3 regions of the Brevibacillus ginsengisoli genome follow, and region 3 is predicted to be linked to each of the others. Evidence: riboswitches for the same ligand, from Rfam matches in the RefSeq annotation. Region 3 holds a riboswitch; each other region holds the start of a gene.

Region 1 (4,177 bases), on a different contig from region 3:
GTAAAGCTCCTTCATCTCGTCAATCTCATGCGGGATATGCAGTTTGGCGTGGCCAGCGGCAAAGAGCATTAACGGAATGACGACGATGCGAGTAGCCCCTTTTTGAATGCAGGTCTGAAGCCCTTGCGTGACTGTCGGCTGTTCAAACTCCAAGAAACACGTCTCAATAATCGGAACATCGATTTGTGGCGCTAACGTATCAATGAACTGAATGACTTCCTGATTGCCCTCTGGGTCTTTACTTCCATGACCGACAAATAGTATCGCTTCCATCTGTTCGCCTCCTTATTTAGTCTCCGCAAGCCGCTTCCTCGAGGAGTACTTTTTGCTCTTGATAGACGTAACCTTCTACATTCCCTTTACGTTTGAAATATTTGTGGAATCGCTCATTCGGGAACGCTTCTTGTTTAAAGCGGGACACGATCCGTTCAACCACTGAGACGATTTGATCTGGATCAATTCCTTCCTCCACCATCGTGCCAGCGTATGCGTTGCGCCCAACGTTTTTGGCTCCGAGGAAAAGATCAAATTTGCCTCTTCGAAATACAAGCCCAATATCTTCGTTGACCGCGTTATAACAAGTCATCCCGCAGCCGTTTATGCCGATTCTTAATTCTTTGGGAACCTCTAGTCCACCGACCACCCTGTGAAGCTCTTCGGCGTAAGGCATTCCTTCTGTCTTCTCTCCGTTGCAGAAGTCGCAGGCTTTGATTGTCACTACATCACCGATTGGCATCGTGATAAGTCCTGCTTCATTCATTCGAGTGACAATCGCTTGCGGTTCAGTTGTCGGCACGCGAAGAACGATTGTATGGTGCGGCGTATATTCGATTTCTCCCTTTTCCCCGGCTACATCAGCAATGGCGAGCAGTTGTGCGGTGGTGAACTTCTTATTCACCACACCCGGACTGATCGCGAACTCAAAAATGGCCTCCATCGGATAAGGGGATTGAAAACGGTTTGTTGAAGCTGATTTGGCGCCCACTTGTGTCGTCGGCGAAACCATCTGCAAGGCTTGCACGGCCCAATCGTAAGGAGACAGTGTGTTGCGTTCTTCCCCTTCACTTTCATCCAATGCACCTTCAGTCGCCGCCAAGGACCAAGGCTCATTTTCCTTTCGCAAGCGCTGGTGAAGAAGCAACGGTTGCTCGTCAGCGGATAATGTGTACTTTCGTTTGTAGCCACGAGGGGTAATCATTTTCCCGTCATAGACAAAGGTGGAAGTGTTGCCCACGATGACGGTTGAGAGCATTCCGATCTCGCAATCCAGCATGTGTTCCAATGTAGTCAACTCCACCTTTTGTCTGTCGCGATAGGCGCTTTTGACAATACCGACAGGCGTATCGGGTGAGCGGTACTTGCTGATTAGTTTCTGAGCTTCTTCGATTTGTCTGGTTCGACGTCCACTTTTGGGATTGTAAAGGGCTATGACGAAATCGGATTGGGCCGCTGCATCAATCCGATTGGCAATCAGCTCCCAAGGGGTCAAATGGTCGCTTAAACTGATCGTGCAGGCGTCATGCATCGTAGGCGCGCCGAGTAAAGCGGCGCAAGAATTAATCGCCGAGATTCCTGGAACGACTTCAACCTCGACGCCATCCTCTGATCTCCAGCCCTTTTCCACGAGAACCTCATAAATTAATCCCGCCATGCCGTAGACACCTGCGTCACCACTAGAGATGACAGCTACCTTATGACCTAATTCCGCTTGTTTCACGGCTTCTCTCGCGCGCGTCACTTCCTCTGTCATGCCCGTACTGACGATTTGCTGATGGGTTACCAGCTCCTGAATCAATTCCACATAGGTTGTGTATCCAATAATCATGTCGCTTTCTTGGATCGCTTCACGAGCGCGTTTGGTGATATGTTCATCACTGCCTGGACCAAACCCGATAACCAACAATTTTCCTCTCATATGTCTCCACCTTTCTGATTAAACCCCTTGGATAATCGTAATTCCTAAAACCACACTGTACGCTCCCGTGATACAGCCAAGGAGCAAATAAGCCCATTGTCGAGCTTTCAGGTTAATAAAGCCCCATGATGCCACATAGGTCACCATGAAGGTTGCGACCAACAAACCAACGGTAAAGAACATCAACTGCATACAAGCCGTCCCAAAATTGTTCAGTCCGACGCTAGAGGAAATCAACATGACCTGCGTTGGTGTTTCTGCCCCGATTCCGTGAAGAATTCCGATACAGAAAGCACCGATGACTCCCCATTTCTGGAGGTTGGGCTTCATTTCAGATTTAGTAAACATGCGGCTGATTAATCGATATCCCATCTCGAAACGACTTTGATGCTGGTAGTCTTTGCGTTGGCGAATCAAGGTGAACAGCATGAATCCACCGAGAACCACCAAACTAATTCCAACTAACCGCTCCAAGACTACCAGCACCGATTCTGGAAGATGTGAACCGAAGAAAATAGCCAGCAACCCGATCACCATCACGATGGAACCATGTCCAAGCGCGTACGTGATTCCCATGCGCAGTTGTTTCTTGCGCTGCTGTTCTGCTCCCACCATGTCAACAATTGCGGCAATATGATCGGAATCCATCCCATGACGAAATCCCATTAACACGGCATAAATCGTTACTGAAAGTACATCAATAAACATGAGAGTCCTCCTCGAAAGAAATAAAAAAAGGGCAATTCCAACCGATTCAGTGTGGTTAGAATTGCCCCAAACTTCCCGTCTAAGCGTATGGAAGAATTGCGCAAACGTTCTAACACCCCCCTATATCCTCGTAGGTTGTCATGTGTTATGGACGTAGGCAGGTCTCCTGGCTTATGGGATCCATCAGAACACCTTCCCAGGGATTTACCCCAGTGGCTCTATCGTTCCAATATTGCTTGCGTCATCAGCAAGCTCCCATCACAGTGGCGGGACCGCGCCGGATTTGCACCGGACTTCCCTTTTAAGCTGTGGAATCATTCGATTCTTTCAGCACCTAATTCCGTGTTTTATGAAGTTGTCAAAAGTTGAATCTCTCGTTTATTTATCCATAACTCGACGAATCCGGCATTATGTAGAATTCCTGCATCCTGGCCGAACATTCTCGACAGACGCTTGATGATGCTGCCATGGGTTACGATCAGAATGTGTCCATCCAGATTCGTTTGATTGGATGTCTCTAGAATCCGTTGCAGTCCTCTGGTAATGCGAAGACTGATTTCATCGATGGATTCGAATGGAGGGCGGCTAAGCTCGCTCCTTTGTTGGATGTTCGTTTGTTGACGCTCAATCTGAAAGCTATGAAGGATTTCTTCGAAGTCGTCGATCTGGTACAGCTGTTGAATCTCGTGGACTGTCATTCCTTCCAAGCTCCCAAATGACCGCTCTCGCCAATCAGCACCCTCGATCAACGGGACGTGCAAAAGCTCCTGGCAAATCAAGGCTGATTCCTTTGCCCTCCTCAGCGGACTCGTAATAATTTGCGAGATGGAATAGGGAGCTGCATCAATGAATTTTTGTGCCGTTTCCCTTACCTGGACTCTTCCCAGATCATTCAGAGGGATATCCTGCGTTCCTTGTACTCGCTTCTCTTTGTTCCAATCGGTCTCTCCGTGCCTCATGAGGATTACGCGAATCATCTGGTCATCTCGTCTGTTCACCAGCCATCCATCCTTTGTTCATACATTCCCTCATTTTGAGTTGATACGGCTTCATAAACGGATTGATAAACGAGCCGACCAATCGCATTGCCTAGTGTTGTCGCGGTTCCCGCAAAAGCGTGCTGCCCTGAATAGAGTTCACTTTGACTAGCCGCCAAGACGATCGCATCACTGGTTGTCCCTGTAGCAATCCCTCCATAGCGGTCCGCAATCTGCAACTCTTGTAAAGCCGCGCATTTGGCTTCCGTTGCCGTCATCAATCCATTCAGCATGGCGGAGGGTGTCAAGTTCCCGTCAATCATCACAAAAATATTAATCGTTCCCATCTGATAAGCCGGAAATGTTGGTCTCATTTGACCTGCGCGAGCACTGTTCCCTGTTCCCGCTGTCGCACAAGTCAAGATGCGAAACTGATCCCCTATTTCAGCAAAAAATGCTGCATGTGTCAGCTTCGCCGCAGTTAACAAGCCAACCGAGCTCTCCACTGGATAGCCCCACTTGATGATTTGGCGGCTCATCATTTCTTCAGGAGCTTCACAGTGATAATCCAGTGGAA
Region 2 (4,177 bases), on a different contig from region 3:
TGGCATGACGCTGGATGTGGAGTTCTGGATGTACGAGATACTCTGCGTTGGAGCAATCGCCAGACGGTACGCATGATAGAGTCCGTGCTGTTGCACGTCGTTTTGAAGCGTAGCCCAATCCTCAGGTGATGGTATGTCAATTCCCTCAAACAACATCTTCACTTTTTCTGTTTGTGGTCTGTAGTCATTGGTTACGTATTTGGTAAAATACGTCCCTTTGGCATATTCGGAACGATCAAAATCAGTAAAAGTTTCCTTACGATCAGCCGCAATCCGCATGCTCTTCTCGATTGAATAGTAGTTCATCATCATAAAGAAGGTTCTCGCAAAATCCTTGGCTTCTTCACTTTCATACGCGATCCGATTTTTCGCCAGATAGCCGTTGAGGTTCATCGCGCCAAGTCCGACCGAATGCAATTCCTTGTTGGCCTTTCTCACACCGGGAGCATTCTCGATGGTTGTCATGTCGCTTACAGAAGTTAACGCTTCAATACCTTCATGAACAGACTCCTTGATCTTCTTCTGCTCCATCACATTGGTAATGTTAAGGGAGGCCAGATTGCAGCTGATATCTCGGCGGATGACATCCTCTTCGCCATAGTTATTGATGGTTGACGTCTCTTGCAGCTGAAAGATTTCGGTGCAAAGATTGGACATTTTGATAGAGCCAATCTCTTTTAACGCATGGGCTTCGTTGGCATTGGTCTTGTTCATGATGTAAGGATAGCCAGACTCCAATTGAACCATGGCAATCTTGGTCATGATGTCACGCGCGTTCCCTGCGGCTTTCTTCTTCACTCGGTCATTGGCCAGCAGTTCGTCATACATCTGATCCAAATCTATATCATCGAGATGAACGCCATATTCACGGAACACCGTGTATGGGGCAAACAGATGAATCGTCTTGTTCTCACGCGCCAGCTCATAGAACTTGTTGGGAACGATCAGACCAATGGACAAGGTTTTGATCCGGATTTTCTCATCGGCGTTAATCTTCTTGCAATCCAGGAACTCGTGAAGATCCCAGCCAAAAATATTGTAATACGCTGCTCCCGAGCCCTTCCGTTGTCCCATCTGGTCCGCGTAGGAGAAGGCATCCTCTAAGAGCTTCATTACAGGCATGATCCCCTTGGCTGCTCCTTCCACACCCTTGATCGGTTCTCCACGTCCACGCAGCTTGGAGAGATTCACCGCGACACCTCCCCCGATTTTGGAGAGCTGCATGCAGGTACTAATAATGTAATTGATCGAGTTGAGAGAGTCGTCCATTTCAAGCAGGAAACAGGAGACCATCTCACCTCGGCGGGACTTCCCGGCATTCAAGAAGGTTGGGGTAGCGGGTTGGAGTCTTTGTTCCATCATCGAGATCGTGAGGCGTTTGGCTTTCTCAAAATCTCCCTCACCCAGTGTCAGCGCAACGATGGCTACACGATCTTGGTAGTGTTCCAAGTAGGTCAATTTATCATCTGATTTGAGGGCATAGTCGGTATAGAATTTGGACGCTGCCATGTACGAAGCAAACTCGAACGGAACGGAGTAAGCTTGTCCGTAGATTTCGTTCACCTGTTCGGCTGTGTAATTCTCATATACGTTCTCGTAAAAGTGATTCTCTATCATATACGCCATTCGCTCTTCCACACTAGCGAAGGTCATCGTTTTACGCTCTACTTCCTCCATAAACACACGGACGGCTTCCTTGTCTTTCTCCAGTTGAAAAAAACCGTCGCTTCCTCGCTGCATCAGTTGGTTGTTTAATTCAATGTGACGCAATGGCTTGCACCTCTTTCACAAAATACTCCACATCTTGGTTCGTTCCAGACAATTCAAACTTGGAGATAACTGGTATGTGGTACTGATTGGCTATGGTTTCCGCGCTTTTCGCGAAATTATCTCCCCAGTTCCGATTCCCGCTGGCAGAGACTCCTCGAAGCATTCTCGCATTCCGCTTTAAAAAACGTTGCGAACTGTCTGGCACCTGTCCGAAACCCGTCGTGTAGGTAACGAGGATGAAGGGCTCGTCCACTATCAGTTCTGAATTGATTGGTACACTTCTCATATTCAGTTTGGACATGAACCGTTTTACATTTCCGGTTTTGGAATCATACGCGATTAGCATGTGCGCCAAGCCTCCCTTAGCCATCCATTCTCTCTATTAAAAACAAAAAGCCCATTCGACGATCAACAGAAGGTCGAATGCGCGATAGCATACAGCTCGAAGACTATCTCATCCAAGTGAGTAAGCCGCACAAACACTTTCCTATCTCCCGTAGGTAACTTTGTGTCAACAAACAGGCAGGTCTCCTGGCTCAAGGGTTAAAACTCCACTCCGCTCCGCCTTCCCAATCCTTTAGATCAGTGGCATACTGGCTCGGAACATCCCTTTTACAGTGGCGGGACCGCGCCGGATTTGCACCGTGCTTCCCTATTAAGTCTACTCCAATGCTATTTAGAGTCAGACACCCATTCGTTCAATATGTAGTTAACATTTCAAACTTTACATCAATATATGGTATGAGTCAAGATGTCAAAAGCAAACAAAAAGGCCGTTGAGCTGAAAAAGCTTGCTTAGGACAGCCTTCATCTCAACAACCTTATTCAATTCCTATCCCTACACTTGCTGTTACGCTTGGCTATGTGTCCTAACCTTGCACAGATTCTACGAGCTGGGAGGTACAGTGACCACAACGAGTCGCCTTCAGTGGAATGCTGGAGAAGCAGTAAGGGCAATCTTTTGTTGTTGCCGGTTTGCTTTCTTCTTTTCTTTTAAAACGATTGATCTGTTTGATGAACAGAAAGATCGCAAACGAGACAATCAGAAAATCAAGGACTGTATTGAGAAACACGCCATAGTTTAGAGTAGCTGCTCCTGCTTTTTTCGCTTCTGCGAGAGTCGTATAGCTACCTCCTGATAAAGTAATAAACAGATTGGTGAAATCTACACGTCCCAAAAGCAGCCCAATTAATGGCATGATCATATCATTTACCAGCGAAGATACGATCTTTCCAAAAGCTCCACCTATCACAACACCGACCGCTAGATCAATCACATTCCCTTTTATCGCGAACTCTTTAAATTCTTTAAACATGGCAGAATCACCTCTATGTTGAAATTGTCAGTACGAAAAAAAGTTCCGTTTCGTTCTCTTCTTTCGAATTATAGAGACAATTGCCGTTATAATCAAGAATTGCAACTTCTTTGCCTGTTTCCATAATCTTGTCATTTCGCAAAAAAACGGTTATTTAGGCTCGCTTGTTGCGTCTTCGGAAGTAATTCAAACTGATGATCGTGTACAACCCCAACGTGGCAACCGTACCCCAGATTGGTGTGGTATACACCACTCCGATAAATATAGATACAATCGATAAAATGGCGACCCAGGTGGTATACGGGAAGCATTTGACGTAGTATCCGGTTAATTGTGTATTGTGTTTGCGGCTATTCAAATGAGCCAAACAGATGAAGAACCAAATGATGAGTATCGTATACCCAAGTGAAGCCATGAGATATTCGAATGTATCGCTTCCCGCAAAGAACGAGATCAAAACGCCAATGTAGATAGCAATCGTACTGGCCAAAATCGAGTTCACCGGTACGTGTCTTCTGGAGAGTGTAGCGAATCCGCGCCAAGCTCGTCCATCAAGCGCTTGTGTGTAGAGCATGCGTGAAGCGGCGTACATTCCTGTATTCATTGCAGACAACACAGCAGTCAGCATAACCGCGTTCATGAAATGGCCCACAAATGGAATCCCCATCAACTCAAAAACCGTTACGAACGGACTTTCTTTCGCCGCATTGACCTCATTCCACGGGATCAAACTGACGATCACTAAAAATGGAAGCACATAAAATGATAAGATCCGGACAAACGTGCCACGAACCGCCTTCGGAATAACCTTCTCGGGATTTTGTGCTTCCGCCAACGTGACGCCAATCATCTCGGTTCCACCATAGGAAAAGACCACCACTAGCATTGCTTGGACTATTCCGAAAATTCCATTCGGCAAAAATCCGCCATGGGCCGTCAAGTTCGTAAATCCAATCGCGGGATGACCTCCCATTGGAACTAGCAACACAACCAATCCAAACAGGATGAACAACAGAATAACCGCAATCTTGATAGAAGCAAACCAATACTCTGTCTCGGCGAAAACTTTTACTGAGAAAAGATTCAGCAAT
Region 3 (4,177 bases):
CCTTGCCGTACACACGCGTCGATGCCCATCTGGATGTCAGGCGTTACGAACTCCAAAAAGCACGTCTCTACCAGCAAGTCGGGATCTAACGATGGCTTCAGATACTCGATAAACTGTAGAACCCGCTCATTTCCTTCCGGGTCTCGGCTACCATGGGCAACCATTAACAGCGCTTTCACTCTTATTCCTCCCCGTCAAGCTTTCTCTTCGTTTGATAATCCTCCGCTTTTTGCAAGGCTTCGAGCGCGATAGTATAGGTCGGGTCGCTAGCATTACCCGCTTTCCCTTGGTGAAGGGCCCATGGCTCGTTTTCATGCCGCAATCGTTCATGTTTTTTTAATCGTTGTTCGCTTTCCACAAGCGAGTATTTATTTTGATAGCCTCTTGGCGTGATCAGTTTATTCGCGCTCACAAAGGTGGAAGAATTACCGATAATCACAGTGGTTAACATCCCAATCTCATGGTTGAGCATATCGCCCAGGGTGGTTATCGTGATGTCCTGCTGCTCCCGATAGGCGTTTTTCACCAGGCCAACCGGCGTGTCCGGCGATTTGGTACGCAGCAGAATTTTCTGCGCCTCTTCAATCTGTGCGGTTCTGCGTCCACTTTTCGGATTGTACAGGGCAATCACAAAATCAGCATATGCCGCCGCTTCCAACCGTCTGGAGATCACTTCCCAGGGTGTCAGGTGATCACTTAAACTGATCGTGCAAGCGTCGTGCATCAATGGTGCTCCCAAGAGCGACGCACTTGATTGGATGGCAGAAACACCGGGAATGATCTCCACTTGCACGTCTTCATCCTCATCCCCTGACCAACCCTGTTCGATCAATATCTCGTAAGTAAGTCCGGCCATTCCGTATACACCGGCATCACCACTGGAGATAACCGCTACTTTTTTTCCGAGTCGGGCAAGCCTGACTGCCTCCTGCACCCTCGTGACCTCTTCGGACATGCCATTGCTGACCACTTCCTGGGTAGTAATCAGCTCCTCGATCAGCGCGACGTAGGTTTTATAGCCAATGATGCAGTCGCTTTCCTGTATCGCTTCCCTCGCCCTTTCCGTCAAATGCTTAATGCTTCCCGGTCCACATCCAATTACGAGCAACTTGCCGCCCATCAACAACGCCACCCTCCAATAATTTTTCGCCTCTTGACATTTACTGGTAACGAATAAAAAAATCCCTAGCCTTCAAAGGGGCTAAGGATTTGTTCGAGCATAGGAAATCCAAATAAATTGGATGGTATACTACCCATTCTTCCCTCCGAAGAACTAGATAAGAAGTTAAAAGCAGGTTTCCTGGCTCATGCTTCACCCTACTCTCGTCCCTTCCCGGTTTCCCAGTGGGTCAGTACGATTTCGTCAGCAATTACAGTAGCGGGGGCTGCATCGGCTTTTAACCGATTTCCCTTTTAACTCAGCGACCTGAGCACTTTCAACAATTCTCATATTCACTTTTTCCATTCATTTTCCAGGCAATCTCTTGCCGTTGCTCTCAGTTAACCTCAGAAATCCCTGAGAAACAAGTGGACAAATATTGAATTTCTTTACTTGTATCAAAAATGTTGATCCATAAAACATTTTAACTATCGAATATTGAAACTTTTGTGAATCGCACCAATCACCTAATAATATTCACACTTTATGCAATGGACATACCCCTCGGCAAGGGCTATACTGAGGGCGCAAAGAAAAATTACATAGAGCGTAAACAGGTGTTGATGTAGACATCAACATAATAGGGAAGCCGGTTTAATTCCGGCACGGTTCCCGCCACTGTAAATAGAGAGCTCCCTGCATATGTCACTGTCAATGGAGATGGGAAGACGCAGGGAACGATGACTATGAGTCAGGATACCTGCCTGTTTATCCAGCACCAAACCTACGGGATTATAGGTTGTGTCATTGTGCTTTAAGTCCAATTGGCTTTTAACGCTAGGCATTCTAACCCCCCAACGGTTTAGAATGCCTTTTTGCTTATGGAAATCAATCTTTTTAGGAGCTGAACGCGATGAAACGCAAATGGCAAGAATCACTTACAGCTTTGACAGTTTTCGCGCTAACCGGATACTTCTGGATCAATTCTTATGAAACCGCCTATGCCATGCATATATCCGAAGGGTTTTTGCCGCTCAAGTGGGTGATCGTGTGGTGGGCTGTGTATATTCCGTTTCTCATTTTAGGTGTTAGGGCCGTCCGCAAGCGTGTCGAAGAAGCACCGGAAACCAAAATGCTGCTGGGTCTCTCTGCCGCATTTACCTTTGTTCTGTCAGCGCTGAAGCTTCCCTCCGTTACCGGAAGCAGCTCTCATGCTACCGGAACCGGACTGGGTACAGCCTTGTTTGGACCTTTAACCATGAGCCTTGTCGGATTTATCGTCCTTTTATTTCAGGCCTTGCTTCTCGCCCATGGCGGTCTCACTACGCTTGGGGCCAATGCTTTTTCTATGGCTGTTGCCGGACCGATGATCGCTTATGCCATCCTTTGCCTAGCCAAAAAACTTGGAATCTCCTATCGTGTCTCGATCTTTCTGGCTGCTTTTCTCGGAAATATCACCACCTATCTGGTTACCTCGTTTCAATTGGCCCTTGCCTTTCCGGCTGAAACGGGTGGTGTTCTGGCTTCTTTCGCCAAGTTTGCTGGCATTTTCATGATCACCCAGGTGCCGCTTGCCGCCAGTGAAGGCTTGCTCACCGTGGTGGTCATTAACCTTCTATTGAAATACAACCTGCAGGAATTATCGCTCTTGAAATTACCGATCGGAGTGAAAACCAAACATGAATAAGAACTGGATTCTACTCGTTGCCGTTGTCTGTCTGATCGTCATACCGTTCATGTTTCAATCGCATTCAGAATTCTCGGGAACGGATGGACAAGCCACAGAAGTCATTCAGTCCCTGGCGCCTGGTTACCAACCATGGGTCAAGAATATTTGGACGCCTCCAGGCAGTGAAGTGGAAAGTCTGCTGTTCGCTCTGCAAGCAGCGATTGGTGCTGGAGCCCTAGGCTATTTTATCGGAGTGTCCAGAACCAAAAAGCTCTTAAAGATGGACGCCGAGGAGCACAAGAAATATGTTTCTAATCGATAAATATTCCTATACCAATCGGCTGCGGTCGATTCATCCGCTGGAGAAAGCTCTGCTCTCCCTGTCGATGCTCATCATTTCCATGTTCGCCCGGGAAGCTTCCATTAGTATTATGGTTTTTCTGATCGCAAGCATTATCATCCTGTTGGCTAAAATCCCCTGGAGGTTTTATCTGAAACTCTTATGTCTGCCGCTGGCTTTCATCCTGACGGGTCTTGTCACCGTCATTTTTCAGGTAACTACCCAAGCTTCACCTGTGGACGGGGCGATTGGAAGCTGGCAGTTTGCAGGTCTTACGATTTATACGCTCCCCGCAAGTCTGAAAGCGGCATACCAGCTTTTTTTCGTGGCTACAAGCAGTGTCAGCTGTCTGTTCCTGCTCATCTTAACCACACCCTTGGCTGACATTCTTTATCTTTTGAAGAGACTGCATGTATCACCTGTGCTTCTGGAAATTATCGCTTTTTCTTATCGCTTTGTGTTTATTCTGTTCGACACATCACGGATTATTTATCAATCGCAAGCTTCCCGACTTGGCTATTCGACTTTTCGTCAGGGAATCCATTCCTTGGGAGGATTAAGCTTTTCACTCTTTATGAAAAGTATGCAAAAAGCGACAAAAATGCATGAAGCCATCGAGTCACGCGGGGGATACGGCGATTTTACGGCTGGGGAGATCGGCTATGTTTTCTCCGTCAGAAACTGGTTCATGATTTTTGGATTATTGTTTCTCTTAATCTTTCTATATGTAAGGTAAGGAGGATTCCCATGATGGATCCGATTATTTCCACACAAAATATCACCTATTACTATGGGGATCATACCAACGCCTTGAAGGGAGTTACCCTCTCGCTCGCCAAAGGAAGGAAGATTGCTGTTCTTGGCAACAACGGCGCGGGTAAATCCACCTTATTCATGCATCTTAACGGCATTCTCAAGCCAACATCTGGCACTGTATACTTCAAGGGGAAACCCGTCGAATACTCGAAAAAAAGCTTGCAACAGTTGAGAAAAAGCATTGGTCTGGTCTTTCAAAATCCGGATGAACAATTATTTTCTCCCACCGTCTATGATGATGTCGCCTATGGTC

What was found. Region 3 has a riboswitch for cobalamin ahead of ACQCN2_RS07705 (energy-coupling factor ABC transporter permease). Riboswitches for the same ligand answer to the same signal wherever they lie in the genome.
Region 1: linked by a shared signal. The riboswitch ahead of ACQCN2_RS06165 (HoxN/HupN/NixA family nickel/cobalt transporter) and the one ahead of ACQCN2_RS07705 (energy-coupling factor ABC transporter permease) in region 3 are both predicted to bind cobalamin.
Region 2: linked by a shared signal. The riboswitch ahead of nrdI (class Ib ribonucleoside-diphosphate reductase assembly flavoprotein NrdI) and the one ahead of ACQCN2_RS07705 (energy-coupling factor ABC transporter permease) in region 3 are both predicted to bind cobalamin.

What each region holds. Positions count from the first base shown of each region.
Region 1 is NZ_JBNJQR010000002.1:550,723-554,899, forward strand. It holds gene ACQCN2_RS06155 (sirohydrochlorin chelatase) at 1-273, opposite strand, end outside; gene cobJ (precorrin-3B C(17)-methyltransferase) at 290-1,915, opposite strand; gene ACQCN2_RS06165 (HoxN/HupN/NixA family nickel/cobalt transporter) at 1,934-2,623, opposite strand; cobalamin riboswitch at 2,763-2,976, opposite strand; gene ACQCN2_RS06170 (histidine phosphatase family protein) at 2,971-3,621, opposite strand; gene ACQCN2_RS06175 (adenosylcobinamide amidohydrolase) at 3,618-4,177, opposite strand, start outside.
Region 2 is NZ_JBNJQR010000001.1:611,730-615,906, reverse strand. It holds gene nrdE (class 1b ribonucleoside-diphosphate reductase subunit alpha) at 1-1,770, opposite strand, end outside; gene nrdI (class Ib ribonucleoside-diphosphate reductase assembly flavoprotein NrdI) at 1,757-2,116, opposite strand; cobalamin riboswitch at 2,275-2,479, opposite strand; gene mscL (large conductance mechanosensitive channel protein MscL) at 2,640-3,086, opposite strand; gene ACQCN2_RS02995 (amino acid permease) at 3,241-4,177, opposite strand, start outside.
Region 3 is NZ_JBNJQR010000003.1:119,352-123,528, reverse strand. It holds gene ACQCN2_RS07715 (sirohydrochlorin chelatase) at 1-179, opposite strand, end outside; partial or broken gene cobJ (precorrin-3B C(17)-methyltransferase) at 203-1,120, opposite strand; cobalamin riboswitch at 1,274-1,453, opposite strand; cobalamin riboswitch at 1,698-1,881, shown strand; gene ACQCN2_RS07705 (energy-coupling factor ABC transporter permease) at 2,013-2,786, shown strand; gene ACQCN2_RS07700 (energy-coupling factor ABC transporter substrate-binding protein) at 2,779-3,090, shown strand; gene cbiQ (cobalt ECF transporter T component CbiQ) at 3,074-3,844, shown strand; gene ACQCN2_RS07690 (energy-coupling factor ABC transporter ATP-binding protein) at 3,856-4,177, shown strand, end outside.